Regions from separate parts of the Aerococcus vaginalis genome, predicted to be linked through region 1. Evidence: riboswitches for the same ligand, from Rfam matches in the RefSeq annotation. Region 1 holds a riboswitch; the other holds the start of a gene.
The links. Region 1 has a riboswitch for FMN ahead of ribD (bifunctional diaminohydroxyphosphoribosylaminopyrimidine deaminase/5-amino-6-(5-phosphoribosylamino)uracil reductase RibD). Riboswitches for the same ligand answer to the same signal wherever they lie in the genome.
Positions count from the first base shown of each region.

Region 2: linked by a shared signal. The riboswitch ahead of ACWOEX_RS05990 (ECF transporter S component) and the one ahead of ribD (bifunctional diaminohydroxyphosphoribosylaminopyrimidine deaminase/5-amino-6-(5-phosphoribosylamino)uracil reductase RibD) in region 1 are both predicted to bind FMN.

Region 1 covers NZ_JBSMYC010000002.1:322,549-338,994, forward strand. The annotation lists gene ACWOEX_RS03870 (type I restriction-modification system subunit M) at 1-757, shown strand, start outside; gene ACWOEX_RS03875 (restriction endonuclease subunit S) at 750-2,642, shown strand; gene ACWOEX_RS03880 (type I restriction endonuclease subunit R) at 2,654-5,680, shown strand; gene ACWOEX_RS03885 (TIGR02328 family protein) at 5,696-6,058, shown strand; FMN riboswitch at 6,119-6,240, shown strand; gene ribD (bifunctional diaminohydroxyphosphoribosylaminopyrimidine deaminase/5-amino-6-(5-phosphoribosylamino)uracil reductase RibD) at 6,360-7,466, shown strand; gene ACWOEX_RS03895 (riboflavin synthase) at 7,451-8,059, shown strand; gene ACWOEX_RS03900 (bifunctional 3,4-dihydroxy-2-butanone-4-phosphate synthase/GTP cyclohydrolase II) at 8,061-9,269, shown strand; gene ribH (6,7-dimethyl-8-ribityllumazine synthase) at 9,272-9,739, shown strand; gene ACWOEX_RS03910 (Ohr family peroxiredoxin) at 9,825-10,262, opposite strand; gene ACWOEX_RS03915 (Asp23/Gls24 family envelope stress response protein) at 10,455-10,817, shown strand; gene ACWOEX_RS03920 (DAK2 domain-containing protein) at 10,889-12,535, shown strand; gene ACWOEX_RS03925 (acetylxylan esterase) at 12,650-13,621, shown strand; gene ACWOEX_RS03930 (aldehyde dehydrogenase family protein) at 13,731-15,227, shown strand; gene rpsT (30S ribosomal protein S20) at 15,382-15,633, opposite strand; gene uvrB (excinuclease ABC subunit UvrB) at 15,752-16,446, shown strand, end outside.
Region 2 covers NZ_JBSMYC010000004.1:175,731-192,176, reverse strand. The annotation lists gene ACWOEX_RS06045 (CCA tRNA nucleotidyltransferase) at 1-957, opposite strand, end outside; gene ACWOEX_RS06040 (tetratricopeptide repeat protein) at 935-2,272, opposite strand; gene ACWOEX_RS06035 (HU family DNA-binding protein) at 2,374-2,655, opposite strand; gene ACWOEX_RS06030 (hypothetical protein) at 2,819-4,381, opposite strand; gene ACWOEX_RS06025 (quinone oxidoreductase family protein) at 4,586-5,557, shown strand; gene der (ribosome biogenesis GTPase Der) at 5,630-6,943, opposite strand; gene rpsA (30S ribosomal protein S1) at 7,046-8,380, opposite strand; gene cmk ((d)CMP kinase) at 8,476-9,156, opposite strand; partial or broken gene ACWOEX_RS06005 (LysM peptidoglycan-binding domain-containing protein) at 9,238-9,381, opposite strand; gene ACWOEX_RS06000 (RecQ family ATP-dependent DNA helicase) at 10,555-12,018, opposite strand; gene ACWOEX_RS05995 (helix-turn-helix domain-containing protein) at 12,011-13,018, opposite strand; gene ACWOEX_RS05990 (ECF transporter S component) at 13,092-13,688, opposite strand; FMN riboswitch at 13,749-13,869, opposite strand; gene ACWOEX_RS05985 (pseudouridine synthase) at 13,951-14,673, opposite strand; gene scpB (SMC-Scp complex subunit ScpB) at 14,684-15,259, opposite strand; gene ACWOEX_RS05975 (segregation and condensation protein A) at 15,256-16,020, opposite strand; gene ACWOEX_RS05970 (GNAT family N-acetyltransferase) at 16,010-16,429, opposite strand.

The DNA.
Region 1 (16,446 bases):
GAATATGTTCCTACATAACGTCAACTATAACAATTTCTCTATTCGTCGTGGCGATACATTGCTTAATCCGTTGCACAATGATGAGAAACCATTCGATGCGATTGTCTCAAACCCACCTTATTCTACACACTGGGTAGGTACAGACGATCCGACATTAATTAATGATGAACGCTTCGCACCTGCAGGAAAACTAGCGCCAAAGACAAAGGCAGACTTGGCGTTTGTGCTTCATGCATTGTCCTATCTCTCAAGTAAAGGACGCGCAGCAATCGTCTGCTTCCCAGGCATCTTCTACCGTCAGGGGGCAGAGAAAACAATTCGTCAATATCTTGTTGATAATAACTATGTTGAGGCTGTTATTCAATTACCGGAGAATTTATTCTACGGTACATCTATCGCCACATGCATTCTCGTTATGGCAAAGAATAAAACAGAGAATAAGACGTTATTCATTGATGCTTCAAAAGAATTCAAGAAAGAAACAAATAATAATATCTTGACTGATGATAATGCGGATAAAATCGTTCAATCATTTGCTTCAAAAGAACATCAAGATTATTTCGCTGAATTTGTAGACAATGAGAAGATTGCGGAGAATGACTATAATCTCTCCGTATCAACCTATGTTGAAAAAGAAGATACACGTGAAGTGATTGATATTCATGAACTAAATAAACAGATTGCTCAAACTGTAGAACGTATTGATCAGCTCCGTCATGATATCAACGAAATCGTGGAGGAATTGGAAAATGAATAAGTTTGAAGAATTAATGAATATTGAAGATGTTCAATGGAAGACGCTGGGAGAAATATGTAATCGAAAAAATGGATATACGCCATCTAAAAAGAAAAGAGAATATTGGGAAAATGGTAATATTCCGTGGTTTACTATGGCGGATATTCGTAAAAACGGCCGAAAATTAAATGATTCTCTTCAAAAGGTTAATATCGAAGGGGTAAAAGGAAACCTATTTCCGGCTGGTACTATTATTTTATCAACTACAGCTACTATAGGAGAGCATGCAATATTAAATGTAGATGGTATTACTAATCAACAATTTACATGTTTCATGATTAAGGATGAATTTAAAAGTATAATAGACAATAGATTTCTATATTATTATTTTTTCAAAATTGATCAATGGGCTATCGCTCATGCAACTAAGGGAGGAGCAACCGCATCCATTAATGCAAAATTACTAGATGAGGTTATGATTTCGATTCCAACTTTAGAAGTACAGATAGAAATTGTAAATATACTTGACAAATTTACAGATTACGTGAATGAATTACAGGCTGAATTACAGGATCGTGTCAATCAGTATGCTTATTATAGGGATTATTTGCTGAGTGAAGAAGTGCTCAATAAATTAACTTTAAAGATGGATGTTGATAGATCTATAAGAGCAACCACTCTTGGAGAAATTGGGAAAGTATCCATGTGTAAACGTATTAAAAAAAACCAAACTAGCACGGATGGTGATATTCCATTCTATAAAATTGGAACTTTTGGCAAGAAGCCAGATGCCTTTATTAATAGAGGACTCTATGAGGAATACAGAGAAAAATATTCTTATCCGAAAAAGGGAGATGTTCTTCTATCGGCTTCAGGAACTATCGGTAAAGAAGTGATGTATGACGGCGAAGATGCTTATTATCAAGACTCAAATATCATATGGATAGCAAATGATGAGAAAATTGTAAAAAATAAATATCTTTATTATTTCTATCAAACCGAGCCGTGGAAAGCTACAACAGGTGGAACAATAGCTCGACTATACGGAAGTACACTCTCTCAAACAAATATTACGGTTCCTTCTTTGGAAGTACAGGATATCGTAATTAAAATTCTAGATAAATTCCAATCACTAATTGAAGATACAAAAGGTTTACTTCCAGAAGAAATCGAGCAACGTCAGAAACAATATGAATATTATCGCGATAAGCTATTGACATTTGAACCAGAATACAGTAGCAAGCAAGCAAGCAAGCAAGCAAGCAAGCAAGTAACTGATGACTACATTGAATTACTATTTGAAGCTGCAAAATTGGTTAAGGTTAGTTTAGGTGTTTTTGAATATAAACTTAAGGATGTCACTGCACAGCCTAAAGAAAAAATCTCTGTGAAAGATTTAGATAGTAATAATTATGTTGGTGTTGAAAATTTGCTACAAGATAAAAAAGGTAAAACTACAGCAGCATCAATTCCGAAAGAAGGTAATGCTACACAGTACCTCATCAATGATATTTTGATTGGAAATATCAGACCGTATCTAAAAAAAATCTGGCAAGCAGATAATAACGGTGGCACTAATGGTGATGTGGTCGTCATACGTAAGCAGGAAGAGTTTAAAGAGAAAATTCAGGATAGATTTTTATTCCATATTTTGTCATCTGAAAAGTTCTTTGAATATGACATGAAATATGCTAAAGGAGCAAAGATGCCTCGTGGGGATAAAAAACAAATAATGAATTATCAATTCTATTTACCACCACTCAATGTTCAAAACTACGTTGTATCCGTCCTTGATAAATTTGAGACGTTAGTACACGGTGTTGAAGATAGTTTGCCGAGAGAGATTGAATTGCGACAGAAACAGTATGAGTATTATCGAGATAAGTTATTAGATTTTTCGAAGTGAGGAGAAGCGTGATGGTAGAAACGCATCGAGAATACCAAGAATCGTCTATTGCTGAGTTAACGAATGGGATCATTCTGGCGCATTATGAACGCCAACCGATCGTTCGAGAGAGTTATCAGACGGAGCAACAATTAGAAAATCATTTAATCGAGGACTTACAGGCACAAGGGTATGAGTATTTACCGATTAATGATGCGAAGGGTTTGGAAGCAAATTTAAAGGTTCAAATTGAGCGATTAAATCATGTCACGTTCAATGATTCCGAGTGGCAACGTTTCGGATTGGAATATTTGGACAGTCCGAGTGATGGGTTCGTTGAGAAGACGCGTAAAGTTCAAGAAAATGAGATTTATGATTTTACGTTTGATGATGGCCATACCGAAAACATCAAGATTATTGATAAGAAGCAATTGGCTAATAATCATTTGCAGGTCGTACATCAAGTGACACAACAAGGCGTACATTTGAATCGTTACGATGTGACCATTTTGGTTAATGGCTTGCCACTAGTGCAGATTGAACTGAAAAAACGTGGCGTTGCGTTGAGTGAAGCGTTCAATCAAATTCATCGCTATTCAAAGGAAAGTTTCAATGAGGAGCATTCCTTATTTAAGTATGTTCAGATTTTTGTGATTTCAAACGGTACGTATACGCGCTACTTTGCGAATACAAAAGATCCATCGAAGAATAACTATGAATTTACTTGTGAGTGGGCGGATGCGAAGAATAATACCATTCATTCCTTAGAAGATTTTACCGCAACGTTTTTAGCGAAACGTACGTTGTTGGAAGTGTTAACGAAGTACTGTGTTTTTGATGCGGATGACACGCTATTGATTATGCGTCCGTATCAAATTGCGGCAACAGAACGTATTCTATGGAAGATTGATATTGGCTATAAGAATAACTTGGCAGGATCTGTTGACGCGGGTGGTTTTATCTGGCATACAACGGGATCGGGTAAGACACTAACATCTTTCAAAGCGGCGCGTCTAGCGACACAATTACCATATATCGATAAAGTATTCTTTGTGGTTGACCGTAAAGATTTAGACTATCAGACGATGAAGGAATATCAGAAATTCCAGCCGAACAGTGTGAATGGGAGTCGCGATACAAAGGCGTTGACCAAAGCCATCGAAAAGAAAGATGACAAGATTGTCGTAACGACTATTCAGAAATTGAATGAGTTCGTAAAACGTCATTCAAAACATGAAATCTACGATAAACACTGTGTACTGATTTATGATGAATGTCATCGTTCGCAGTTCGGGACCGCACAGAAGAATATTCGTAAACACTTCAAGAAGTACTACCAATTTGGTTTTACAGGTACGCCAATTTTCCCAGAAAATTCACCGGGAATTGCGACCACGGCGGATGTATTTGGTCGTCAGTTACACAGCTATGTGATTACAGATGCGATCCGTGATCAAAAAGTCTTGAAGTTCAAGGTCGACTACAACAATATTAGTCCCAAGTTCAAAGATGCAGAACAGACACAGGATGAAAAACAGCTCCAACAATTAGAGAAACAAATGTTTTTACATCCTGAACGTATCTCAGAAGTCACAAAACATATTTTGAAAGTTTTTGATAAGAAGACGCATCGCAATGAACACTATGAATTGAAGAAGCGCCGTTTGAATGGTTTCAATGCGATGTTTGCGGTTCAGAATATCGATGCAGCGAAGATGTACTATGAGGAGTTTGAGAAACAACAGGCAGAACTTCCAGAAGATAAAAGACTGAAAGTAGCGACTATCTTCAGTTATGCACCGAATGAGGAGCAGCATGCGATCGGTGATATTCAAGATGAAAACTTCGAACCGAGCGCGATGACATCAACTGGTCGCGAATTCTTGGATAAGGCGATTGCAGATTATAATCAGATGTTTGGAATGAGTTTTTCGACAGAAGGTGCTGAGTTCCAGAACTACTACAAAGATCTCGCAAAACGTGTGAAAGAACGCGAAATCGATTTATTAATTGTGGTAGGTATGTTTTTGACTGGATTCGATGCGCCGACACTAAATACGTTATTCGTCGATAAGAACTTGCGCTATCATGGTTTGATTCAAGCTTACTCGCGTACGAATCGTATTCTCAATAGCGTGAAGCCGTTTGGTAATATTGTCTGCTTCCGTGATTTGGAACAAGCGACTAAAGATGCGATTAAATTATTCGGTGATGAGAATAGCGTTAATGTGATCCTTGAACGTGGATACAAAGATTACACGGAAGGGTACACAGACGAAGAAACTGGCGAACAAGTGACGGGTTATAAGGAACTGTGCGCGGAATTATTAACGAAATTCCCAGATCCAACAACGATTGAACGTGATTCGGATAAGCGTGAGTTTGCGAAATTGTACGGAGAAGTTTTGAAGCGTGAGAATACATTAAAGAACTTTGATGAGTTCACTGATGAAGAACACCTCATTTCAGACTTCCAAATGCAGGACTTCAAGAGTACCTACCTCAAAATCCGTGATGAAATTTTGAAGTCTAATAAACATGATGATTCTTCTAATAATAGTCCTGCAATTGACTTTTCTGATGTGGAATTTCAGATTGATTTATTGAAGACAGATGAAATTAATTTGGATTATATCTTGGCACAGATTTTAGAAAAATCGAAGGAAAATGATGACGAGGCAGCTGTTAGAAAAGATATCAAACGAACCATTCGTTCGAGTTTAGAAGTTCGTCCCAAAGAAGATTTGATTATTGGATTTATGGATCAGACGGATTTGAAGGTATTGAAGACCACTGAAGATATCATCGATGCATTCTATACTTACGCGAAGAAAAAGAAATCTGAACGTGTAGATAATGTAGTCTCTGATCAGAAACTGCGGAATCATGCGGATAAATTTATCAATCGTTGTATTGAAAAAGGTGAGGTATTATCTGCTGGTGAGGAACTAGGGAAGATTTTGCCGAAGATTTCAAGACGTAAAGGTGCACGAGAGAAGAAACGACGCGAAATCATCGTTTTACTCCAAGATGTAGTTGATGAATTTGAAGGTATTTAAAAAGGACGTGACCCAATGCGACTGTGGCATGAAGATTTAATACATAAACTCCCGCGCCAGCAATTGCTTGGCCAGCATCGTGAGTGCTGTGCATTGCGCGGTAAAGGTTGGGGGAAACCGCATGCGACGGTGAATTACGTCTTCGACCATGAGCCGTACAAATTGTTTCAATACCATACGTGGGTGATGGATGAAATGACGGCGCGTGGTTATAACGTGACAGAGGCGTGGCGTGATCCGCATTATCGTGGAAAATCGTGTGCGCCATACGATGAGGTAGTGGAAGTACCACGAACCACGCCGATTTATCCAGAACATGATGCGACGTACCTCAAAGTATGCCTCGATAATTTAGCTGCCAAAGAAATTTATCTCTAGTGCGAGCTTCTTTATTGACAACCGCTTACACACGCGCTATGATGAGACCATAGTTTAATAATAAATCTTCAGGGCAGGGTGAAATTCCCGACCGGTGGTAAAGTCCACGAGCTTCACGCGTGAAGCATGATTCGGTGCAATTCCGAAACCGACCGTTACAGTCTGGATGAAAGAAGAGTTTTTAATGATGAATTCGAATGCTCTGAGACGGTAGATGACTGTTTCAGAGCTTTTTTATTAAGAGCCATTTAGGACGCCCTGAAAGTGATTTCAGGGCGTTTTTTTTAGGGAGACGAAGGATATGACAGATGAGGCGTATATGCGAGAGGCGATCGCGCTGGCAAGAAAGGGTGCGGGTTATGTGACACCGAATCCGCTCGTTGGTGCAGTGATCGTGAAGGACGGTAAGATCATCGGCCGTGGTTACCATATGCAGTACGGGAAATCGCATGCGGAGCGTGAGGCGCTGGCGGATTGTGAGGTATCACCGGAGGGCGCAACGATCTATGTGACGTTAGAACCCTGTTGCCATCAAGGAAAGCAACCACCGTGTACGGATGCATTGATTGATAGTGGCATCGCACGCGTGGTGGTCGGTACGCTCGATGTGAATCCGATCGTCCGCGGTAAGGGGATACAGATTCTGAGAGATCATGGGATCGAAGTGACGACGGGCGTTTTGGCAGACGAGTGTTATCACGTGAATCGCATCTTTATGAAGTATATGCGCACGAAACAGCCGTATGTGATGATGAAGTACGCGATGACAATGGACGGTAAGATTGCGACAGTGACGGGTGATTCGAAGTGGATTACAGGCGAAGTCGCACGCGACCATACGCATCACGAGCGCCATGATTATCATGCGATTATGGTGGGCGTGAATACGGTGGTGAAGGATAATCCATCGCTCACCTGTCATTTCGAAGGTGGTATCGATCCTGTGCGTATCATCGTCGATACGCATTTGCGGACGCCAGTCGATGCGACGGTCGTTACAACGGCTGAGGAGACACCGACGATTATCGCAACGGTTGAAACGGATAGCGCGCAACATGCCCCGTATGAAAAACAAGGCTGTCAGGTTATCGTTCTTCCGGCAGATGCGGGTGGACATGTCGATGTGACAGCGCTCATGACAGCACTCGGGGAACAAGGCATCGACAGCGTGATCGTTGAAGGTGGCGGTACCGTGAATTGGAGCGTGCTTCAAGCTGGTCTCGTAGACGAGGTACACACCTACATCGGTCCGAAATTATTTGGTGGTCGAAACGGCTTACCGCCAGTTGCGGGTACCGGTTTTGACAAGGTGAGCGATGCTGTTACGCTGAAGCCTTTTAATATTAAACAACTCGGTTCAGATTATTTAATTGAAAGTGAAGTGATTTCCAGATGTTCACAGGATTAATCGAAGAGGTCGGAAAAATCAAGAAGATCGAAGAGAATGCAGAGTACTCCAGACTCAGTGTTGAAGCGGAAAAGGTACTCGATGATTTAGCGATCGGAGACAGTCTCTCCGTTAACGGGACCTGCCTCACCGTCATTTCGAGCGACGCGCATACGTGTACGGTCGATGTGATGAATGAGACCTGGTCTAGAACCGCACTCGGCGAACTGAAGCCGGGAGATCCGATCAATTTGGAACGCGCCATGCGACTTGGGGATCGCTTCGGCGGACATGTGGTGAGTGGGCACATCGACGGGATGGGAAAGATTTCCAAGCGTATTCCGGATGACAATGCGATCCGCTATCACGTTGAGGTAGCTCCTGAATTACTGCATGTCATCGTAGAGAAGGGGTCGATTGCGATCGATGGGATCAGCTTGACGGTTGTCTCGGTGAGCGATACTGATTTTTCCGTGTCAATTATTCCACATACGCTGGAAATGACGAATTTATCCGCAAAAGCTGTCGGTGATGCGGTGAATCTGGAATTAGATATCATCGGCAAATACATCGAAAAATTAACGCTAGCGCAATTAACGAGTGAAGGAGACTAACATGAGTGATCAACGCATTTTGGATTGTATCAAGGCATTACAAGCAGGAAAGCTCATTCTCGTGATGGACGATGAGTCACGTGAGAATGAAGGGGATTTAATCTGTGCGGCAGAACATGCGACAACAGAGAATCTCAATTTCATGGCGACTTACGGTAAAGGTTTGATCTGTCTGCCATTATCTCGGGAGCTAGCGAACAAGTTAGATTTTAATCCGATGGTTGCCAACAACACTGATAATCACGAAACCGCATTTACGGCGTCGATCGACTACAAAGACACGACAACCGGTATTTCAGCGGAAGAACGTGGTTTAACCGCGCGTCAGTGTGTGGCTGATGATGCGGTACCGAGTGATTTCCGTCGTCCAGGGCATCTCTTCCCGCTGATTGCGAAACCGTGGGGCGTGTTGGAACGTAACGGTCATACGGAAGCGACCGTTGATTTGATGCGTATTGCCGGATTGAAGCCGTGTGGATTGTGCTGTGAGATTATGAAGGAAGACGGTACGATGATGCGCCGCGATGACTTGCGCGCGTTTTCGGCAGCACACGATATTCCGATCATGACGATCGAAGAGTTAGTGGATTACCGCAAGCGTACGGAACAATTGATGGCACCGGTATCCGAAGCAACCTTGCCGACACAATACGGGAACTTTAAGATTCATGGCTTCATCAACAAGGTCACCGGTCAGGAACATGTCGCGTTGACGATGGGCGATGTGACGGATGGTCAACCCGTACTCACACGGATACATTCGGAATGTTTGACGGGTGACGTGTTCGGTTCAGAACGCTGCGACTGTGGGGAACAGCTGCATGAGGCGATGCGTCGTATTCAAGCAGAAGGCCGCGGGGTGTTGCTTTACTTGCGTCAGGAAGGCCGTGGTATCGGTCTTTTGAACAAGATCAAGGCTTACCATTTGCAGGATGGCGGTATGGATACGGTTGAGGCGAACCGCGCGCTCGGCTTTGCGGCTGATTTGCGTGAATACTATGTGGCTGCGCAGATGCTTCACGAACTCGGTGTAGAAAGTATCGATCTGTTGACGAATAATCCAGACAAGATGGCGCAACTGGAAGCTTCCGGTATCACGATTAACGAACGCCAACCGCTCGAAATGACACCGACTGAGAATGATCGCTTTTACTTACAGATTAAACGAGACAAAATGGGACACTTATTGCACGTTGAAGGGAGAAACTAAACATGAAGACATTTGAAGGAAAGACAACTGCTGAAGGTATGAAAGTCGCTATCGTAGTAGCACGTTTTAACCAACTGATCACCGAAAAATTATTAGCAGGTGCTGTGGATACACTGAAGCGTGCGGGGGTTGCAGATGATGATATTGCGATCGCTTGGACACCGGGCGCCTACGAGATACCAGTGGCTGCCGATAAACTCGCCAAGACTGGCGATTACGATGCTGTCATCTGTCTGGGCGCGGTCATCAAAGGTGAAACTGATCACTACGATCACGTCGCCGGGAACACAGCGAGCGGCATCACACGTGTCGGTTTAGATAACGAACTGCCCGTGCTCTTCGGTGTCTTGACGTGTGAAACGATCGAACAGGCGATGGCACGCGCAGGCTTAAAAGCCGGAAACAAGGGGATTGAATGCGCGCAAGCTGCGATTGAAATGGCCAACATGCTCAAAACCATTGAAAACTAATCCCTAGAAAAAAGAGAGTAAACGAAAACCGCCACACCAGTGTTTAGCTGATGCGGCGGTTTTGTTTTGTCGTTAATATGATGAATTAGGCGTTTTTCAAGTCTTCGTAGTTTACAGCTTTAACGGTTACTTCGATGTTACCTTGTGTTGCGCGAGAGTAAGGACATACTTCGTGCGCTTCGTTTGCCATCTGGTGTGCTTCGTTCAATGTTACACCTTCAATACCCACTTCAAGTTCAACAGCTAATTGGAAATCAGCCTGTGGTTTTGAAAGCAAGTGAACCGTAGCACCGACTAAGGAATCACCCCTAACATCGTGAGCTTTCTTCACAACACCCAATGCGGAGTTGAAACATGCACTGTAACCCAATGCGAAGAGTTCTTCTGGGTTTGTACCGTCACCTTTGCCACCTGGAGGGGTGATTTGAACGCCGAAGTCGCGGTCAGTTAAATGACTGCCACCTTTGTCACGTCCACCATTGTTAATTGCGGTTGTTTTGAAAATTTCTTTGTAGTCTGCCATATTTATCGGCTCCTTTCACAAATTTCCTTACCTACTTGAATACGGTACCACATAATCTTGATAAATGCATCCCTAAGGTCCGAAGTGTTGTTATTTTTGAGTAGTTATGGCAAAATAGTTTTGTTTATTCAGAAAATAATTCACGAAGTTGCGCGTCAGAAGCAGCGACTCTCAGTTAGAGGAGGATATGGGATGACAGCGAGAATAGCGAGCCAATACGGTGAAATTGGTATTGACAACGATGTGATCAGTAAGGTGGTCGGTATCGCAGTGACCGGAAACTACGGTGTGGTAGGAATGGTCTCTAAGAATCAGATCAAGGACGGAATCCAAGATATTCTCGGCTTTGATAATTACTCTAAAGGAGTAGTCATCGACCAAGACGACGAGCAGATTATTGTAGAGGTTTATGTGACTGTGGAATTTGGAACGAAGATCTCTGAAATTTGCCGCAATGTGCAACGTTCTGTGAAATACGATTTACAAAAATTCTTGGGTATTCAGGCACACGTTGTGAATGTTTACGTCCAAGGGATTCGTGTCACCGAAGAGTAACGGGCGCGAGATTAAGGAGGATTTCAGTGAGTAAGCAAGTAACCGTAATCGATGCTGATCAATTCCGCCGCATGGTAGAAGCGGCGAATGAACAGCTCACAAGTCATGCTGATTTTGTGAATTCGTTGAATGTTTTTCCCGTGCCGGATGGTGACACGGGAACGAACATGTCGCTCTCTTTTCAAACGGGGGTAGAACGTGTTCGTAATGCCAAGGAACCACGCATCGATGAACTCGCACAAGTTCTAGCAAAAGGACTATTGCTCGGGGCCCGCGGTAACTCTGGGGTTATTCTCTCTCAGTTATTCCGAGGTTTCGCAAAAGGCTGTGAAGGCGAAGAAGTACTCGACGCAAAAGCGTTTGCGCGTGCCTTAAATGAAGGGGTAAAAGTCGCTTATCGTGCCGTGATGAAGCCGGTTGAGGGGACATTATTGACTGTTGCGCGTGAATCTGCCGAAGCGGGGGATGCATTTGTGAATACATCAGATGATGTCCTCGAATTGATGGAGACTGTCTACCGTGCCTCAGAACAATCTCTTAAAGAAACGCCAGAACATCTTGAAGTATTGAAAGAAGTCGGCGTGGTCGACAGTGGTGGACAGGGACTCGTCTTTATTTATAATGGTTTCCTCGAAGCACTCTCAGGTAAGACGATCGAGATTCAGACGCAATCCGTTGAAAGTCTCGATTTGGAAGAGATGGCGCATGAGGAGAACTACTACAACACGTCTCATTCTGTCGCAAGTGAAGACATCAAATTTGGTTACTGTACACAGATGTTAATTAAATTAGGTGATGGCCCAACAGCGGAAGAAACTTTCGACTATGATGCTTTCCGTGAACACTTGAACAGCATGGGTGATTCCTTGATCGTTGTGAATGATGACGAGTTCGTCAAAGTACACGTCCACACCGAACATCCAGGACAGGCGTTGGATTATGGTCAACGCTTCGGTTCTCTAACGACCGTTAAAGTCGACAACATGCGTGGTCAGCACGACACTATCCTTGAAAATCAAGGAAAAGAAGCACCAGAATCAGCCGCTAAACCAGCTGAAAAACAGCCATACGGTATTATTGCGGTCGCAGCGGGTGATGGGGTACAAGAATTGTTCAGAGGTGCTGGCGCAACTAGCATCATCAACGGTGGTCAGACGATGAATCCGTCAACGGAAGATATTGTCAAAGCGATTGAAGCCGTCAATGCTGAAAATATTATCGTGTTACCGAACAACAAGAATATCTTTATGGCGTCTGATCAGGCAGCAGAAGTTGTCGATCAACCAACTGTTGTCGTTCATTCAAGCTCGGTATCTGAAGGTTTAACCGCCTTGCTCGGTTTCGATCCAACCGCTTCTCTTGAAGAAAACGGTGAAGCGATGGAAGAAGAACGCGAGGCTGTAACGAGTGGTCAGGTAACCCATGCGATTCGTGATACTGAAATCGATGGTTTGAGTATTAAGAAAGGCAACTACATGGGTATCATTAACGGCGACATTAAAGTATGTGCCGAAGATGTCCAAACGGCGACCATTGATATGATTGATGCCATGTTGGATGAAGACAGTGAAATTGTCACGGTCATCTATGGTGAAGGCCAAACGGAAGAAGATGCCGATGCGTTGGTTGAAATCTTAGAAGACAAACATCCAGATCTCGAATTCGAAGTACATTACGGTGGACAACCTGTCTATAACTACTTTATTTCCGTCGAATAATCAAAAGCAACAAAGCGTGTCTCATCATTTGGGATGCGCTTTCTTTTCGTCTCGAAACAGGGTATGATCGAGTCAGTGAAAAGATTAACGAAAAGATCATAAAGGAGCATAAACATGGATGGTATGTCATTAGAAGCTATGAAACAGTATCGCGGGATGGATGAAGTTCCTGCTGACTTCGATGAATTCTGGGATGCGCAGATTGCGAATTTAGAATTACCAACTGATTACACATTGGAAGAACAGGACTTCGGGATTCCAAACGTGATCGCAGAAAGTTTAACCTTTACAGGAACGAATAACGGTGAAATTTCGGCGAAATTACTTTTCCCGAAACGTGAAGAGAAAGTGCCCGTGATCTTCAAATTTCACGGCTACATGGGACGTTCAAAGGATTGGAGCGAATTGCTGAAATATGTGGCATGCGGCTACGGTGTGGTCGCGATGGACGTTAGAGGACAAGCAGGGTTTTCAAACGATCGGCGCGCATTTGATGGCATGACAGTGACCGGACAGATCGTGCGTGGGATGACAGAGGGACCTGAACAATTATTCTATCGCGACGTTTATCTCGACGTGTATACGTTGATTGAGTTGGTCACGGCGTTACCGAATGTAGACGAGAATAATCTGCAATGTACGGGTGGTTCGCAAGGGGGCGCGTTATCGATAGCGGGAGCAGCATTGAATCCGCGCATTAAGCAGATCGTGATTCAATACCCATTCCTCTCTGATTTCCGTCGTGTGTTGCGTACAAATAATCAGAGTGATGCGTACAACGAACTGATTCGTTACTTTAAATTTACGGATCCATTCCACGAAACGGAAGATGCGGTCATTGAGACCTTGAGTTATATTGATGTTAAAAACATGGCGCATCGTATCAACGTACCAGTCAAAATGTTTGTCAGCGTTGTTGATGACATCTGTTATCCATCCACGCAGTTCGCCGTTTATAATCGACTCGGTGGCGAAAAGGAATATGTCCTGATGCACGAATACGAGCACGAAGCGATGAACGTGTTTGTGAATGATGCCGTGATGAACTGGCTATGTGGCACGACGATCGATTACCACAAACATTAATAGGGACTTGAGCATAACACTTGCACACTTCACAAATTAGCGTTAAGGTCATAATTGTTGTTGGTGAAAAGTTACTATTGTTTTGTAATCAAGGACAGGAGGACTATTAATGTCTAAGAGACCAAAATTGAATTTACAAGAACGTTACGGACTATTCATTGATGGTGAATTCGTCGATGCAGCAAACGGCGAAACCATGAAAGTAACTTCTCCAGCTGATGGCTCATTCTTAGCTGAAATTGCAGCGGCGAGTGAAGCTGATGTTGACAAAGCTCAAAAAGCTGGGGAAAAAGCGTTTAAAGAATACCGTACATGGACACGTCAAGAACGTGCAGCAATGTTAAATAAAATTGCTGATGTGATTGACGAAAACCTCGAACACTTAGCACTTGTAGAAACAATGGATAACGGTAAACCAATCCGCGAATCCAAAACGCACGACCTTCCAATGGCTGCGGAACATTTCCGCTTCTTTGCTGGGTTGATTGAGACTGAAAAAGGCTCATTGCGTAAGATTAATAACGATGTATTATCACTCGTTTGGCATGAACCATACGGTGTTGTTGGACAGGTTGTTCCTTGGAACTTGCCATTATTGATGGCTGCTTGGAAACTTGCACCAGCTTTGGCAGCAGGGAACACAGTGGTGATTAAACCATCAAGCTCAACATCATTATCATTACTTGAATTGATGCGCTTGACTAAAGATATCATTCCTGCCGGTGTTGTTAACGTCGTGACGGGTAGCGGTAGCACAGCTGGTGACGCTGTCTTGAAACACCCAGGCTTCAAGAAATTAGGATTCACCGGTTCAACAGAAGTCGGCTACTCTGTCGCTAAACAGGCAGCTGATCGCTTGATTCCTTCAACCCTTGAACTCGGTGGTAAGAGTGCCAACATTATCTTCAACGATGCAAACCTCGATGAAGCTGTCGATGGGACGTTGATGGGTATTCTCTTCAACCAAGGGGAAGTATGTTCTGCCGGTTCACGTGTTTACGTTCAAGAAGACATCTATGATGAATACATTGAACGTACGAAACGTGCTTTTGAAAAGGTTAAAGCTGGTATGCCTTGGGAAGAAGATACACAAATCGGTGCGGAAGTTAACGAAAACCAATGCAAGAAAGTTAATGGTTTCGTTGAACGTGCAAAAGAAGAAGGTGCAACCATCGTTACGGGTGGTGAACGCTTAACCACTGGTGAATTCGGTGAAGGTGTTTACTTCCCACCGACGTTGATTACAGACGCTGCACAGGACTCTGAAATTGCTCGTGAAGAAATCTTCGGACCCGTTGTCGTTGTGATGAAGTTCAAGGACGAATCAGAAGTCATTGATCTCGCTAACGACTCTGAATACGGTCTTGGTGGCGGTGTCTTCACAAAAGATATCAGCCGTGCATTGCGTGTCGCAAGCGCGATGGAAACGGGTCGTGTATGGATTAACTGCTACGACTTGTTACCAGAAGGTGCGCCATTCGGTGGTTACAAGAAATCCGGTATTGGTCGTGAAAATGATGAACATGCATTCGAAGCCTACAGTCAGGTGAAGAATGTGATGATCGACATTTCCGATGCACCATCTGGCTTGTACGACATTGATTAATTAGTGAGTCAATCATTAAAATATTGACGTTTACACGAGGTGCGTGATCTCATCAGAGGTTGCGCACCTTTTTTTTATGGTTTAAAGGCAAAACAAAAGAGGAAAGCACAATGAATGAACTTTCCTCTTTTTGTGTTCAATGCCTAGGCATCGATTAGTTTAATTTAGAAGCCATACGAGCTTTTTCGCGGGCTGCCTTGTTTTTGTGGATAAGGTTTTTAGCGACCGCTTTGTCAACCAATTTGGTAGCGTTGCGGAACAATTCTTCCTTGTTATCAGCGCCTGCTTCAACAGCTTGGTTGAAACGTTTGATCGCTGTACGCATTGTACTCAATTGAGAAGCATTTTGTTTGTTTGCTTTAGTAGATTGACGTTCGCGTTTGATTGCGGATTGAATAATCGGCATAGTTGACACCTCCATTTTTCAGTTTTAAGGTATAGTGAAATAAATCAGTAACAGAAACATTGTACAGAATTCGACGGTTCGATGCAAGCGTTAATTAATCGAGGAGTGAATTTCAGTTATGGCAACACCAACTAATACCCCTTTTGAATTGGTATCTCCCTACAAACCGAACGGTGATCAACCCGAGGCCATTAAGGAATTAGTCGATGGGATCAATCACGGGGATAAATCACAGGTACTGCTCGGAGGTACCGGGACCGGAAAAACGTTCACGATGGCGAATGTCATTGCTGAAACAGGACGACCGACCTTAGTGCTCGCACACAATAAAACGTTGGCGGGGCAGCTTTACGGTGAGTTAAAAGAATTTTTCCCGAATAATCATGTGGAATATTTTGTTTCCTATTATGACTACTATCAACCGGAAGCGTACGTGCCATCGAGCGATAGCTATATTGAGAAGAGTGCATCGGTCAATGATGAGATCGACAAACTGCGTCATTCGGCGACCAGTGCCATTTTGGAAGCACGCGATACGATTATCGTGGCATCCGTCTCGTGTATTTATGGATTAGTGGACCCGAGAGAGTACGCAGAACATGTGCTGTCCGTACGCGAAGGCGAGATGATGGATCGCGATGAAATGATGCGTCGTCTCGTCGATATGCAGTACGAACGCAATGACATTGATTTTAGACGTGGAACGTTCCGTGTGCGCGGAGATATTGTGGAAGTTTTTGTACCGTCACGTGAAAATCAGGCGATCCGCGTAGAATTTTTCGGTGATGAGGTGGATCGTATCCGCGAGATTGA
Region 2 (16,446 bases), on a different contig from region 1:
ATCCCAATCATGCATCATTCTAAATTGTAATGCTTGATAATAGGTATTAATCATTTTACCTTGACGATTGGATAGCTTCCACGTCTTCGTCAACTTGTTTACAAAGCTTTCACTATCATCTGTTTCTCCAATCGTTAACCAAAGTGTCAAGGCCCACGTCAAATCAAGCTCTGGTAGCTCCTCTTTGTTGGTTAGCTGATCGAGTAATTGTTTTGGCGCTTCCTTTTGTTCCGGTAACCACGGACAATAATCACTGAGCCCCGTCTCAACCAATAAGCGAATACCGCTCGCCCAATCGTCCCCTTGGAAAAGTTTCTCCAATTCTGTACGTATCCGTTCAACTGAAATTTTGGAAAGTAAAGGTGCGTTGTTCTGAATCGCAACTTGAGTCTCAGATTCAACCGCAAAACCTAATTGTCCAGCAAAACGTACGGCGCGCATCATGCGTAACGCATCCTCATGAAAACGATCCGATGGTGTACCGACTGCCCGCAACGTCTGATTTTTAAGGTCAGTTAACCCATCAAAATAATCATAAATCTTGCCGTTTTGATCCATAGCTAACGCATTAATGGTGAAATCACGACGCAATAAATCTTCACGTAAATTACGCACGAAAGTTACCTTATCCGGACGTCTGAAATCTTTATAGCCAGATTCCGTTCTAAATGTCGTAATTTCATAGGTTTCACCATTAACCCAAGCCATGACCGTGCCATGTTCAAGTCCTACATCAAAATGCTTTGTGAATAAGCCTTGAACTTCGACCGGAAAAGCGGATGTCGCAATATCAATATCGTGTATCGGAAGTCCGATGAGTGCATCTCGAATGGCCCCTCCGACAAAATATGCTTCATAGCCTGCATCAGTTAAACGTTCAAGTACAGGAAGCGCCTGTTGCACGACGGGTGCCTGTAATAAATCTTGTCTATTATCATTCAAAGAAATAACCATCATCCTCACGCTCCTCTGATAAGGCATCGATTAACCATTGCCACTCACTCTGCTCCATTAATTCTGGATGATCCTTCAACGTCTGACGCACACGTAAACGATCACCATCTTCCCACATAAATGTGAGATAATCTGAAACAAAGCTGTCTTCCGTTTTTAGTGAGTCATAAGCGGCGATATAGTATTCACGTGCTGCTTCAAATTGTTCGTTCGCCTCATAAATACCAGCTGCTAACCATTCAAATTGGTCACCCGATAATTGTTCTTTAGTCTCTTCCAAAATTTCCAACGCATCGTCTTCGCGATCATTTTTCAATAAAGTACGCATCAGAAGCATTGGAATATCAACTGATTCACTTTCTAACTGGTACGCTTGGTACAAGTCTTCAATTGCTGCATCATCTTGATGGTTCATCACGTATACGCGCGCACGCTGATAATAAGCCGCTGCTTTGTAAGGATGATTATGGACAGCTTCGGTCATTACACGGGAAGCGTCTGCCTCACGATGGAGATGATACAATACCTCCGCATAAATCGGAAATAACCCTTCTGAGAGTGAACCACCCTCATATAGCGGTGACAAGATTGATTCGGTGCGATCATATTCCTTCGTTTGATAGAAGCATAATGCTAACTGTTCATTCACTTCTTGCGTACGATCAGCCTTGGGAATCTCACTGAGATAATCAATGACCGTCTCGTATTCACCAACTGCCATCAAACATTCCACATATTCTTTTTCAATGCGTGACTTAGACTGTGCAATAATCTCGCTATCATCTTCGAGTAGTTGACGATAATAAGGAATCGCTTCGTGGAAATGCCCTGTTGCACGATGCAGTTCCGCCAATCCGAGAATAATGGCCGGTTCATCTGGTGCGATTTCTTTTGCTTCTTGCAATTTCAATAGACTCACTTCTGACATCCCTAATTGCTGGTAAGCATCAGCTGAAAGTAATAGCGATTGAAGATAGTATGGTGAACTTGGATCAATCATTATCAATGTATTCAACGCACCGTCGAAGTCGCCATCATCACCAGCGACTTCTGCTAATAGCACTTGCCAACGATCGTCATCGCTGAAAACACCCAATGCCGTTTCATAAATTCCTTTCGCATACGGCAAAAAACCTGCTTCTTGGAAAGTATATCCCGTCTGAGCCCAAACGTCTGGATCATCCTCATGTTCGAGTAAACGCAGTAATTCATCAAATGCCTCTACAACAACATCTTTCTGATCAGTTCGTAATGCATCAAATATCTCTTGAATTTTTTCGTCCATTGCGGTCACCTCTGATTCATGTCTTACAATCATACCGTATCTCACGCATTTCCGCATTTATCACTTCATCAAAAAAGAGTGGCCTAAACCACTCTCCAAAATGTATCGCACATTATTGTGCTTATGCGTTTTGATTAGCCTTTTTTAACGGCTTCTTTCAAGGCTTTACCAGCTTTGAATGCAGGTACCTTGCTTGCAGGAATTTGGATTTCTTCACCTGTTTGTGGGTTACGGCCACGACGTGCAGCACGTTCACGAACTTCGAAGTTACCGAAACCGATGATCTGAAGGCTTTCACCTTCTGCTAAATAACCTTGCACTGAGTCAAACAATGCATCAACGATTGGTTGAACAGTCTTTTTAGGTTCGCCAGTTTGTTCGGCAATTTTCTGTACTAAATCGGCTTTGTTTGCCATATTTTTCTACCTCCTATAACGTTCAGGGCAACCGCCCTATTGAGGTCTTCGCCTCTATTCGTATGGTAACAATATATCATATTGCCCTACCATAGACAACAAAATAGCTAATAAAAGTCATCAACGACTATGTGAAAATAACAAATTAAATCACAATCATTCGCTAATCGATGAGTCGTAATCCAGATTCGCCGTCAGCCGCCTCACGCATCGCATTGATTTCTTGGCTGTGTGCACCAAAATATGCAACAGTTAAATACATCGCTGGATTTGCTTCAAATACTTCTTCTACCTCTGAAAGAGACAATTCCGCATGTGTCGATTCACCATCACCATAAACAAGTTTATGATCCTTAGGCGTATATCTGATAAGATCGCTAGCAATTTTATCTCCCACAAAATGATAGCTGTCTCTTTCAGACCCATCTATTGCAACTGCATCGTAGCCATCTTCAGTCTTTTCATAGTTATTAAAGGCCAGATTAGGCACATAACTCATCCGATGATTCAAACTTCTAGCAGCCATAATCAACGCTAACTCAGAGTAATCTTCCATATTTTCATTATAGAATTCAATACCATTAACAGAACTTCTCAACGCCGCAAGGAACTCTAAGTAAACATAATGTGAGTTCTTTAAGATAGTCGGTTGATATGGATCTTTCATCTTCTCTCTAAATTCATCTAATCGCTCTATATATAACAAATACATATCTTCTTTAGATATTTCTTCTTGGTCTTTTAGCCAATTCTTATCGCCATAGCTACTGCCAGTAGTAACGTCATAACCTGTGACTTGAACTGGAATAATTCCACCATCAGTTAACACCGCATGTGCCATAACATGCTTTGCACCATTACTAGCAGCCATAACGTAATAAATATCAGAATCTTCCACACTATAGTACAGAGTAACAAAGTCCGCATTCTCTAAACCTTGAAAATTAGGAACTCCCTCATCCTCGAAATGTTCACTCTCTACACGTCCTATTAACGCATATGCATTTAAGATGATTTGATCTTCAAATGACAACTTATCATATTTTTGATCGCCAGTTTCATCTCGAGGCTCAGTGTCTTCAATTTTGTCATTCTCACCACGAATCGCAATGCCAGAATGTGAGGTTTGCCTTATAAAATCATCTTTCACATCATCCTGCTCAACCCACTGTTCGTCCGTATCAAATGCTTGTTGGTCTTGTTTATATCTGCGATACAATTCCACTTTATCAATGGGATCAATATCATTCTTAGTGATATCATATGAATGGTACTCTTGACCTCCAATTATATCAACATTAATAATTTGAATCGGTTTAATCTCATCTTCTCTTTCTTTCAAATGAGAAATAGTATATGTTCCGCCAACACCACTAGTTAAATGGATATAAATATCACTATCATCCCATTCATAGTAAGCATACATTGGCGTATAATTATCCGAAACTTTGTCTGTGATGCGGTCATCCATTGTGCTAGCATAAATCAATATCTTGAGTTCATCCGATAACGCATCAAATGCTTGAGCATCTGCTTCGTCTTGCTTCTCTTGCTCATCTTTTTCGTTTTGTTGTGGTTGAGCTTCAACTTGTTGTTGGGCATCGACCGTCTGTTCCTGTTCGCCCGTATTATCTGTATCAGATGTTGTGGTTTGACAGCCTGCCAACAATAGCATCGAAAGGGAAATCATTCCTAGCGTTTTTTTCATTATTCTTTTACCTTTCACGAGATATGCTGTTAATCCTTCTCAAAATAAAATTTAAAAATTATAATTTATATATTCATTATCTTCTTTATAAAAAGGTATTGTCAATATATTGTGTGTATTACTTTTAAAAACTTCTCTCAAGCAGTAACTTCTGACTATTCCTCTAAACCTGATATACTATTCATGTAAATCATTACATTGGTATGAGAAAGGAAGATACTTATGAAGGCTATTCGTATTCATGCATTTGGTGATGACGCCGAATATGCGCTCGAAAATGTGACGCTACCTGATCTCGAACCTTATGAAGTGCGTGTTGAATTGCAGACTGCCGGTGTCAATCCTAATGAAACCTATGTCCAAACAGGTAATTATGCACAGTTCCAACCAGAACTACCGTATACCCCTGGTTTCGATGGCTGTGGAAAAGTTATTGCAGTTGGTCACGACGTAGAGCGTGTTGCTGTCGGTGACCGTGTGCATGTTATGAGTTTTAATCATGTCGACACACAAACGGGGACGTACGCAGAAATGGTACAGTGCCATGAAGAAAGTGTTTGGCGCATCCCAGATACCATCAGTGATATGGAAGCTGCTGTACTCGGGATTCCATCAGGTATCGCCTGCCGTGCATTAGAACGCGCACAGGTCACTGCAGATGATACAGTACTCGTTCATGGTGCGAGTGGTGCAGTTGGTACTTTTCTCGTTCAAATCGCTAAAGCTCTCGGTGCTCGTGTCATTGGGACTTCAAGTCAGGAGAGCTCCCGGGAACAATTGCTCGAAATTGGTGCTGACCGTGCCATTCCACATCTCACTGCTGACAATGCTGAATCATTACTCGATGGTGAGGAACCGTCCGTCATTATTGAAATGGCGAGTGAGCATAATCTTCAAACAGATATTTCTGTTATTCAGCAAAGAGGCCGTATCGTTTGTGTCGGGGCTCGCGGTGATGTTTCTGTGTCGCCACGCGATATTTTCTCAAAAGAATGTATCGTCACTGGTGCAGCAATCACTAATGCGACACAAGATGATTTAGATCACTATGAGAATTATCTCTATCAATTACTTTCAGAGGATAAACTACATCCTGTGGTTAGCCAGACCCTCTCACTAAAAGAGGCTAAAGCAGCTCAAGAAGCTGTTAAACAAACTAAGGCTCCAGGAAAAATCATACTGACAATCAAATAAAATTGATTCTATTATGCAAAAAGGCATTGTACCACGCACAGATTGTACGGATACAATGCCTTTCTTTATTGATTAATGTCTTTCACGGACGATCATTCGAAGTGTCGTCCCTTCGAAATCAAAATTCTTACGGATTTGGTTCGCAATAAAGCGCTGATAACTAAAGTGCATCAATTCTTTATCATTGACCATTAATACAAAAGTTGGTGGTGCCGTTGATACTTGTGTTAGATAGTATACACGTAATTTACGCCCTTTATCTGATGGCGCTGGATTGATCCGCATGGCTTCTACCAACACTTGGTTCAATACGGAAGATTGAATACGACGATGGTAATTTTCGTAGACCTGCGTAATCTTCGGCAAGATATTTTGTAGACGCTGTCCTGTCTTGGCAGAAACAAAAAATATCGGCGAATGATTAAGGAAACCGAATTCTTCACGAATTTCTTTCTCAAAGTTATGTAGCGTCTTGTTATCTTTCTGAATTAAATCCCATTTATTAACGATAACGACAATGCCTTTGCCTGCCTCATAAGCGTAACCAGCCACCGTTTTATCCTGTTCCCGAATACCTTCTTCAGCATTCAATACTAATAAGCAGACGTCCGAACGATCAATCGCATCACGTGTACGAATGACACTGTATTTTTCCGTCAGTTCCGATACCTTTCCTGGTCTACGTAAACCAGCTGTGTCAATAATTCGATATTCGTGATCATCATAAGTGAAGTAGGTGTCCACCGCATCGCGTGTCGTACCTGGAATATCAGAAACAATAACACGTTCCTCATCCAAAATACGGTTGACCATTGATGATTTTCCGACATTTGGACGGCCGATCAACGAAAAGCTAATCACATCTTCTGCATCCATACTAAAATCTGATTCTGAGAATTGATGGAATGCTTCATCCAATAAGTCACCCAGTCCCTGACCATGTGCCCCAGAAATCGGGAATGGTGTACCGAGACCTAACGCATAGAAATCATAGATATCCGCGTGCTGTTCAGGGTTATCCACTTTATTTACTGCCACTAATACTGGTTTCTTAGTGCGATGCAACATATTTGCCAGCTGCTCATCCGTTTCTGTCACACCGTCACGTACGTTCGTCATCATGATGATGAGATCAGCATCAGACATCGCGATTTCTGCTTGTTGGCGGATCTGCGACATAAAATTTTCATCTTTAAAAGTGATACCACCTGTATCAATAATTGTATAAGGTTGATTCAACCATTCTCCACGACCATAAATACGATCACGCGTCACACCTGGCTGATCATCAACGATACTAATACGCTCACCGACTAAACGGTTAAAAATTGTAGATTTTCCGACGTTTGGACGTCCGACAATAGCTATCGTAAGTCTATCTGTCATCTTAACCTCCTTTGGGCAATCCCGACTTAACAAAAAAGAGATCGGAGACCTCAAAGCCCCCAATCCCTTTACAAGGTCATTGCCCTGTTATTTTTTGTTTAATTATTCTCCACCGAGGTCGAGATCTTTCAATTGGTCACCGAGCAAGTCAGCCAATGAGAATCCAGATTCTTCTTCAGAGCTGTTGTTGCTGTTGTTTTGACGTTGACGGTTGCCACCGCGGTTTCCACCACGAGAACGGTTGCCACGTCCGCCACGGTTACCACGTGATTGACGAGAAGAACGACCTTCATCATTTTGTTCGCCACGGTTTGGACGTTCTGGTGCAGGTTCTAATGCACGCATAGATAAGGATAAGCGACGTGCTTCTGGATCAACATCCAATACCTTAACTTTAACTTCTTGACCTTCTGATAATTTGTCAGAAGCAGAATCAACGTGTTCGTGAGAGATTTGGGAAATGTGAACCAAACCTTCAACACCTGGGAATACTTCTACGAATGCACCGAAGTCAACGATACGACGAACGATGCCGTCGAGTGTTGCGCCCTTAGGAGCTTTTTCTTCGATAGTTTCCCATGGACTAGGCTGTGCAGAACGGATAGACAATGAGATACGTCCGCGTTCTTCGTCAAGAGATAAGATCTTAACTTTAACAGTCTGACCTACTTCTAATTCATCAGAAGGTTTGTCAACGTGGTGGAAAGCAATCTCAGAAATGTGAACTAAACCGTCAATACCACCTAAGTCGATGAAGGCACCGAAGTTAGCTAAACGAGCAACTTTACCTTCAACGATCTGGCCTTCTTCGAATTGAGCCATTTTTTCTTCACGTGCTTGTTTGTTTTGAGCAGCAACAATTTCACGGTGAGAAAGAATCAAGCGGTTTTCTTTAGGATCGATTTCAACGATCTTAACTTCTAATTCTTGGTCACGGTAAGATGAGAAGTCACGTACGAAGTGATCTTCTACCATTGATGCTGGGATGAAACCACGAACACCAGCGTCAACCACTAAACCACCACGAACAACGCGTTTAACTGGTACAGTGATTGTTTCGCCGTTTTCTTTTTTCTCTTCTAATTCGTCCCAAACTTTGAGTGCTTCAAGACGACGACGGGAAAGCAAGAATGCACCGTTTTCTTTGTCTTGGATTTGACGTACAACAACCAAGTCGAGAACGTCGCCAACTTTTGCAACTTCTTCTGGGTCTTCAATCGGTGATGCAGAGATTTCACGGAAAGGAACAACGCCTTCAACGCCTGCACCTTCGATACCGACGATTAATTGATTGTTCTCATCAATGGTTAATACTTCACCCTTGACTACATCACCAATCTTAACTTCTGTCGTTTCTTCAAGTAGATCCTCCATAGATGGAATTTCTTCAGTTCCTTCTACTTCGTTGTTTACTTGAGCTTCAAAATCTTTTGCCATAAACTATAAATCCTCTCCTAAAAAAGTACTAACCATTGACTCATGTCAATGTATACAATTCGAGTATAGCACATGGTGAGTGCTTTGACAATTCATTAGTGCTTAATTTCGTGTTTTCGAACGATTTCCATCATCTTTGCTTCAACCTCATCGATCAATAATGCTGTTGAATCAATTAATATGGCATCATCTGCCTGTTTTAATGGGCTCATTTCACGATGTGTATCTAGATAATCGCGATGTGCAATGGCCTGTTCGAGTTCTTCAAGTGATTGATCAGACAAGCCCTTCTCCTGATTTTCTTCATAGCGACGGCGTGCGCGTTCTGCGACAGATGCCACTAAGAAAAATTTAACATCTGCATCAGGAAAAACGACGGTCCCAATATCACGTCCATCCATCACAACGCCCGCTGCTTCACGTGCTAACTCGCGTTGTTGATCAACCATGACCTCACGCACTCTAGGAATAGCGCTAAAAGCTGACACATTAGCAGATACTTCATCACTTCGAATGGCACGTGTAACTTCTTCTTCATTGACAAATACACGTTGATCACCGGCTTCAACTTGTTCAAAGCGTATCGTCATTGTCTTCAATAGCTCATTTAATTTTTCATCATCAGATGCTGTCATACCGAGATCTAGTGCTGCTTTAGTCACTGCACGATACATCGCACCTGTATCGATATAGATATAGTTGAGCGCCTTAGCTAAGCGTTTGGCAATCGTACTCTTTCCTGATGAAGCTGGACCATCAATCGCAATTGTAAACATTCTTGACTCCTTTATTATTTTCTTTGGCACGAAAAAGCCGGGCGTACCACCCGGCAATTTCATTCAATGAATTATCACTGATTATTGATAAACACGCAGCACTGTACCTGGTTCAATGTGGGAATTAGCAGACAATCCATTCAATGCTAATAACTCATCTAAAGTCATACCATTATTTACCGCGATACGGTACAAGTTTTCACCTGCTGAAACGGTATAAGAACCTACACTCTGGTTAGCTTGTTGTTGCTGCTGTTGTGCGGCAAGTTCAGCTTCTTGCTGTGCTTGTTGAGCCGCTTGTTGTTGCTGTTGTTGTGCAGCTTCATTCGCAGCCTCATCGTTAGCTTCAGATTCAGCTTGTTGCTGAGCTTCTTGCTCTCTCTGCTGTTCTTCAGCTTCGCGCTGTGCTTCTTCTTCCTGTTTTCTTTGCTCTTCCTCTTTCTGCTGTGCAGCTTCTTCTTCACGTTTCTTCTGATCTTCTTCGTTTTCAGTTCTAGAAACCATGACTTGATCTGCAGATTCTGGTTCAGGCGTTTTATTTCCATTCAAAGCGAATACCATTGATACCACTGGAATCAACAATAATAAGATAGCTGCAAACAAGATAATCTTAGTACCTGTACCGATACCTTTTTTATCTTTCTTGTCTTTGTCAGTACGGTCCACTTGACGACGATCAAGATCATCATAGTCATCGTAATCATCGTCGAAATCGTCATCATCCTTGGCGAAGTGTGCCCCAGCACCTAGACCAGCAGCACCAGCGGCAGCGTATGCGGCTTTATTATCATCATCATCTGATACCCCTTCGATATCTTCACGCGTGTACACAGCCGTCTTATCTAACTCATCCTCTTCATCGAGGTACGCATCATCTTCGTAGTCATCGAATTCGTCATAATCATCATAGTCGTCATAATCATCTTCAAACTCATCATGACGTGGTTCATCGAGATAATCGTCGCTGTCATAGTCGTCGTAGTTCTCGGATTCACCCTCATCGTACATTGCTTCATCTTCAACTTCTTCAATATAGCGATCGTCGATTGGTTCATCCTCTACGAAGTCATCTTCGTATTCTTCGTAATCCTCAAATTCATCATAGTCATCGTAATCATCTTCAAACGTATCATCATCATTAAATACGTCTCTTTCTTCATACTCATCATATGCTTCATAATCGTCTTCCGCCATTGGATAATCTTTCTCTTGGCGGTTAGGATCCTTGAATTTATCGAAGAAATCCTTCATTTGATCTTTAAAACTCATTAAAAAGCTCCTCCTTAATTGCGATCTTCCCTGTGATTTAGGGATACTATCTCAATCTCTGTCTGCTTATTCTACCATGAACCATAGCAAAAGTCAGTGAGAATACCCAAGAGATTATTTCTTTAAAAGTTATTTAAGAAATATCTTTTGTAATCGCTGTTTCCAACCATCCATTCTCTCTGCTTTTTTATCCGTTTCGTTGCGATAGGATAAATAATCATGCCACCATTTATCATGATGAAATGTTGGCTCATCTATTGCACAACAAAAAGATGGGTTATCTGGCTTTTTTTGGTCGAATATCGTAAGCAAATAATCTCTCAAACACTGTTGATGCTCACAATAGGCAATCACACGACCAAGTTCATCCGACTTCTGTTGAATAAAGCGCTGATAATGTCCCATCGCCTGTTTCGGACTGTGATAATGATCCCGATAAAACATCAATAACGGTAATAGTGGATCCTCAGATGTAAAACGTTCATCATCTGGTTTATCCATATAACTTCCTAACAGACCGTAAAAATCATTAACGTTAGGATAGCGCATCTCTTGCAAATAACGTAATTGCTGAAATTCTTCATCATTATACATAGCAACGACATATGCTGTTTCCCCATCACGACCTACACGCCCAATCTCCTGAATCAGCTCTGCCATTGAAAAGGGTAAATGATAGTGAATAACATAGCGAACATTCGGTTGATTAATGCCCATACCGAACGCTGATGTCGCTAGAATCGTATCCAATTCACCATGTTGAAACTGTTGTTGGCAGAGATACCGTTCCTCGGCACTATATCCTGCATGATAAGCCGCCACACGCCGTTTACTTTTTGCTTGCAGCACATGTTTAATCTGTTCCGCTTCCTTCTTATTATGAACATATACAATCCCAGGTGCTGGCAAGGTATCAATCATTGTCAATAACGCTGTTTCCTTATCCTGTGGTGCAATATAGCGTTTATCGTAGAAAATATTGGGACGATCCAATGACATGACCAGCTGATTAAATGGCTCATAAGGATAGAAAAGATATTTATGAATATCTGCCAAAGTACTCTCCGTGGCCGTCGCTGTCAATGCAAGTGTAAGCGGCTGATTTAAACGTCGGCGCACTTGAATCAATTCGGAGTATTCTACACGAAAATCCATCCCCCATTGTGAAATACAATGCGCTTCATCAACCACAAGCAAATTTATGGGAACCAATTGTAGCTGTCCAATAATTTCTGGTCGACTGATCATTTCTGGGGAAATCAATAAAAATTGATAATTCTTCAAATGTGTTAGAACGTACTGTTGTTCCGACTTTGTAAGTGTACTGTTCAATGCGACAACACGATTGATTCCCTGCCGTTGCAAGCTAGCCACTTGATCCTGCATTAAGGACAGCAATGGTGATATGATAACAGTCACCCCTTCGTGCGCTAGCCCATACAGTTGATAGATCAGCGACTTTCCACCACCTGTTGGCAACACAGCTAGTGTATTTTTGCCTGACTCTAATGATTCCAATGCTTCATGCTGCCCTGGTCTGAATGTCGCTTCACTGCCGAAACGATGTACGAGTAACTCTTGATAATTAATCATCTATTCTCTCCCCCTCACGATATGCCACTTGCCAATAGCGATAAATCCAAAAAGGCAACGTATCATAAGTTTCTCTGTAGTCTGCATAAGTGGACGGCGGCATATGTGCAACATCAATCGAAAATTGCTCTAAATAAGGGGTTACCTGTTTTTTTAAGATATGATGATCATTCAAAAGTAGCTCCACGAAATGATCTGAAATGGTGCTCGGTTTGAGATGACGCTCTGAAGCAATGCTTTCAACATTTTTCCCTTTAAGCACTTGATGATACGTTTTATTAACCGATTGATTCCATTTCGGAAAAGCACGATCCATCCCCTGTAAGAAACGATAAAGTACAGTGTGTTCTGGTAGCTGTGCAATGGTCGTCTGAAGGTAATCCCATAGTGCTTCGATCAACCACTCGCCGAATTCCTCTGGCACTTGAAAGGTCTGTGTCAGTTGCTCGGTAGTCACCCCGCGCACCGATTCACCGGTCATCGTTAAACAAAGCATGGTGACTAATCGCTGATCCTGCCACTGTGAAAAACACTTCATCAGTTCGCTGTAAATCCATGCTGATAGCTCTGTATTCAATTCTCCATTACGTTGTCTCGCTTGCAAAAATTGTTTTACAAGCCTCTGAACCATAAGATGATGTGTTATCGGTTGATAATTTGCATTACCGTTCTTCAAATACGATGCGACTTGGAACAATAAGCGTAGACTGAGGCGACGGAATTGATGATTAATTCTTGGAATATACCCTTTGCGATAGCGAAGGGCGTGCGCTATCCAGTCTGGTAACACATTCTCTTGTTCATGATTTTCTTGAAATCTATAGCAGATTTTGAGCCAAGTGGATTTTTCTAATTGTGGCGTGATGTTAAATAGGTGACTAATCTCATTTTCATAGGCGTAGTATAGCGTCGTTGCTGAATGTTTACCAACCAACACGTGATAAACTCGCGCAGCATCTAATGACGCTGTTTCTTTTGCCAGCCACTCGTAGCGATTCATCTCTTTTCCTCCATCAAAAAAGTCCTCTACGTCTATCATACGCAAAGGACTCATTCATTCGCAATGTCTACGTTTAACGTAGGCGCTTCTTAATAATTGGTAAGCAGTAACTGAGTAATAAATGCGAGACAATACCGATTAAAATCCCTTTAACGATATTAAATGGAATCACGGCAGTTAGGATATAAGTCGCTAAGTTACCCACATCAAAATTCATAACTTTTAGGTAAAAAGGTGTAATCACAAAATAGTTCAACACACTCATCATTACGGTTAATGCGAGCGTTCCGAGTGCGTAGGCCATAATCGGACGTTTGAGTGTATTCATCACTTTTTTGAAGTTACCTGCATATTGTGTGTAGTGATGACGCAAGATCATTGCTACCGGTAATAAGTAGGCTAACGTAGCAAGAATACTAGCTAAATCACCGATTGGATAACCCATATCGCCACCGGTTTGCAGATAGTGCAGGACGTTTCGAATAACAATAACACCAATCCCACTGGAGAGGCCATTTAAGAATGTCACCAAGAGTACCATAACATCACTAAAGTCAATCTTTAAAAATGGCACGGTTGGAATAATTGGGAATGAAAAATTCATTAGAACAAATGCGAGCGCCCCACCGAGTGCGACAATAATCATTTTCCTCACTTTGTTTGAGGACATAAAAAAATCTCCTTTCCAACAGGGCAGGAGACTTTGTTCAGCGAATAAAAAATACTCACACATTGTCTTTCTTCCATCCTGACTGTACAGTCGGTTTCGGAATTGCACCGAATCAGTCGCTCATCGCGAGTCGTGGACTATCACCACCGGTCGGGAATTACACCCTGCCCTGAAGACACTTTTGTTTCACAAGTAATTATAATCGCTTGATGATAGAAATGCAATAGTTTTATTACAACGCATTCCATTAGCACAAAAAGCATTAATTATTTTTAGCTAATTGGTAGAGTTTTTGAATTTCTTTATTCGAAAGTTTACGGTAATCACCCGGCGTCATGCCCTCAATCCCTAAAAAGGCATAACGTTCACGTGTTAATTGTTTCACTGGATGACCGATTTTTTCGCACATTTTACGGATTTGACGATTGCGTCCTTCATGAATTGTAATTTTCAGCGTATCGTTGACTTTGGCTTTTGGATTATTAATACGAACGACATCTGCACGCGCGGTCTTACGACCATCGATCACGACACCTCGTCTGAGCTGCTGTATTTCTTCATCAGAAGGTGAGCCGTTTACTTTAGCGCGATAAACTTTATCAATGCGATGACGCGGATGCATCAATAGATTCGCAAGTTCGCCATCATTCGTTAGCAACAAGGCGCCTGTCGTATGATAATCTAAACGACCGATCGGATAAATGCGTTCTGGAATATCATGGAAATAATCGAGAACTGTGCGTCGTCCTTTGTCATCCGAAACCGTCGAAACACAATTATCTGGCTTATTAAATAAGAAGGTTACGGGTTCTTCTTTATAGATTGGTACGTGATCAACTTCAATACGATCATTGACAGTTGCTTTTGTGCCCAATTCTGTCACAACTTTCCCGTTCAACGTGACGCGTCCATCTTGAATCAGACGCTCTGCTTCACGACGCGAGGCAATCCCGGCATGCGCAATTAGTTTCTGTAATCGTTCCATTGTTTCCCTTTCATTCTGTTGCTTCTCTGTGATAAAGATCGTTAATTTGTCCTTTAGCATCGTCTTCCGCGATCAGCGCTTCGATCGATGGTAAATCATCAGTTGACCTTAATCCAAAATACTCAAAGAAATAATCCGTCACACCGTACAAAATCGGATGTCCTGGCGATTCCTGACGTCCCTGTTCTTCAATCAAGTTATAACTCATTAATTTCTTGAGTATATTCCCTGATTGCACCCCACGAATGGCATCAACAGCCATACGTGTTGTCGGTGATTGATACGCTACAATCGCTAATGTCTCTAACGCTGCATTCGATAATTTAGTAGCGAACGGTGAGACAGCATAATCCTGAATAATTTCCTGATGTATTGATTTCGTCACTAAGTGATAGCGATGGTTAAACTGCTTAAGCGCCAAACCGCTCTGTGGATCCTGCGCCAGTTTCAATTGCAAACACATTAACGTATAGCGCACCTGTGATGATTTCATTTCTAATAATGTGCACAACTCTTCCAACGAAATACCGTTATCACCTGCAACAAATAGCAACGCTTCACAGGCTGACATCTGATTTTCCATCATACAGATAGTCCCTCCGTTCGACTAACAATGCGAATATCGCTATAGGCGTTGTCTTGCGCAATGGTTATCGCATTTCCCTTAACAAGCTGCAATAGTGCTAAAAACAATGTCACGATCGTATTACGTGTCCAAGCTCTTTGCTTTGTTAATTGAAATAAGGATAGTTCCTGTTTAGGTGTACGCTTCAGCGAAGATTCAATATCCCAGATAGCCTCGTCTACACTATAGGCATCGTTTTGAATGGTGCGCGGCGGTGTATTATCTGTTCTGAGACGCTGAATCATTTTTTGGAGTGCGACCATCATATCCTCTGTCGTAATCTCACCCTCATTTAAAGGAATTGTCTGCTGATACTGTGTTAGATCAGCTGTTGGGCGTTCATAATGTGCCATACGCTTCTCGTGTTTTGTCTGTAACACGCCACTCAATTCTTTATACTGTTGATACGCTAATAATTGTTCTACCAATGGACGTCTTGGGTCATCCACATCCTCTTCTATTGCTTTTTGTGGTTTCGGTAATAACAATTTTGTTTTGATTTCGATTAATGTCGCAGCCATCACTAAATAATCCCCCGCAAGTGTAAGTTCTTCAAGCGGATTGGCATGAATTAATTCGATATATTGCTCAGTGATATTGGCTATCGGAATATCAAAAATATCAATATCCTGCGTTTGAATGAGATGTAAAAGCACATCGAGCGGACCTGAAAAATTAGCTAAGTCCACTGCCCATGTATCTGTTTGTGTGTCAGTGTTCATTATCAGATTTTTCCTCATTCATCGCTGACAAGATATGTGGTACGGTCCGTTGTTCATACAACGCCCATTTATTAAGAAAATCAGCAATCTCTAACGTCCCAGATAATGTATCTTCAGGATAGGCTTCTGCTAATGCTGACATTATCGCGTAAGAAACTCCTTCCCCTCGGAATGACGGTGAAAGCGCTAAGTAGCGAACAATAATCATATGCTCTTCTGCTTTGAGATCATAGCCAACGAGACCAATCACATTTTCTGTTTCATCATCACGCCAGAGTGACACTTGTCGCTTTCCAGATTGGATAAGCGACATTTCTTGCATCAATGGCTCCATATCACGAAAACGTTCAATGTAACTCAATAATCCCATCACGATTTTGTCATCTTTTGATTTATAGGGCAAAAGCACGCCTCATACCTCCTTTA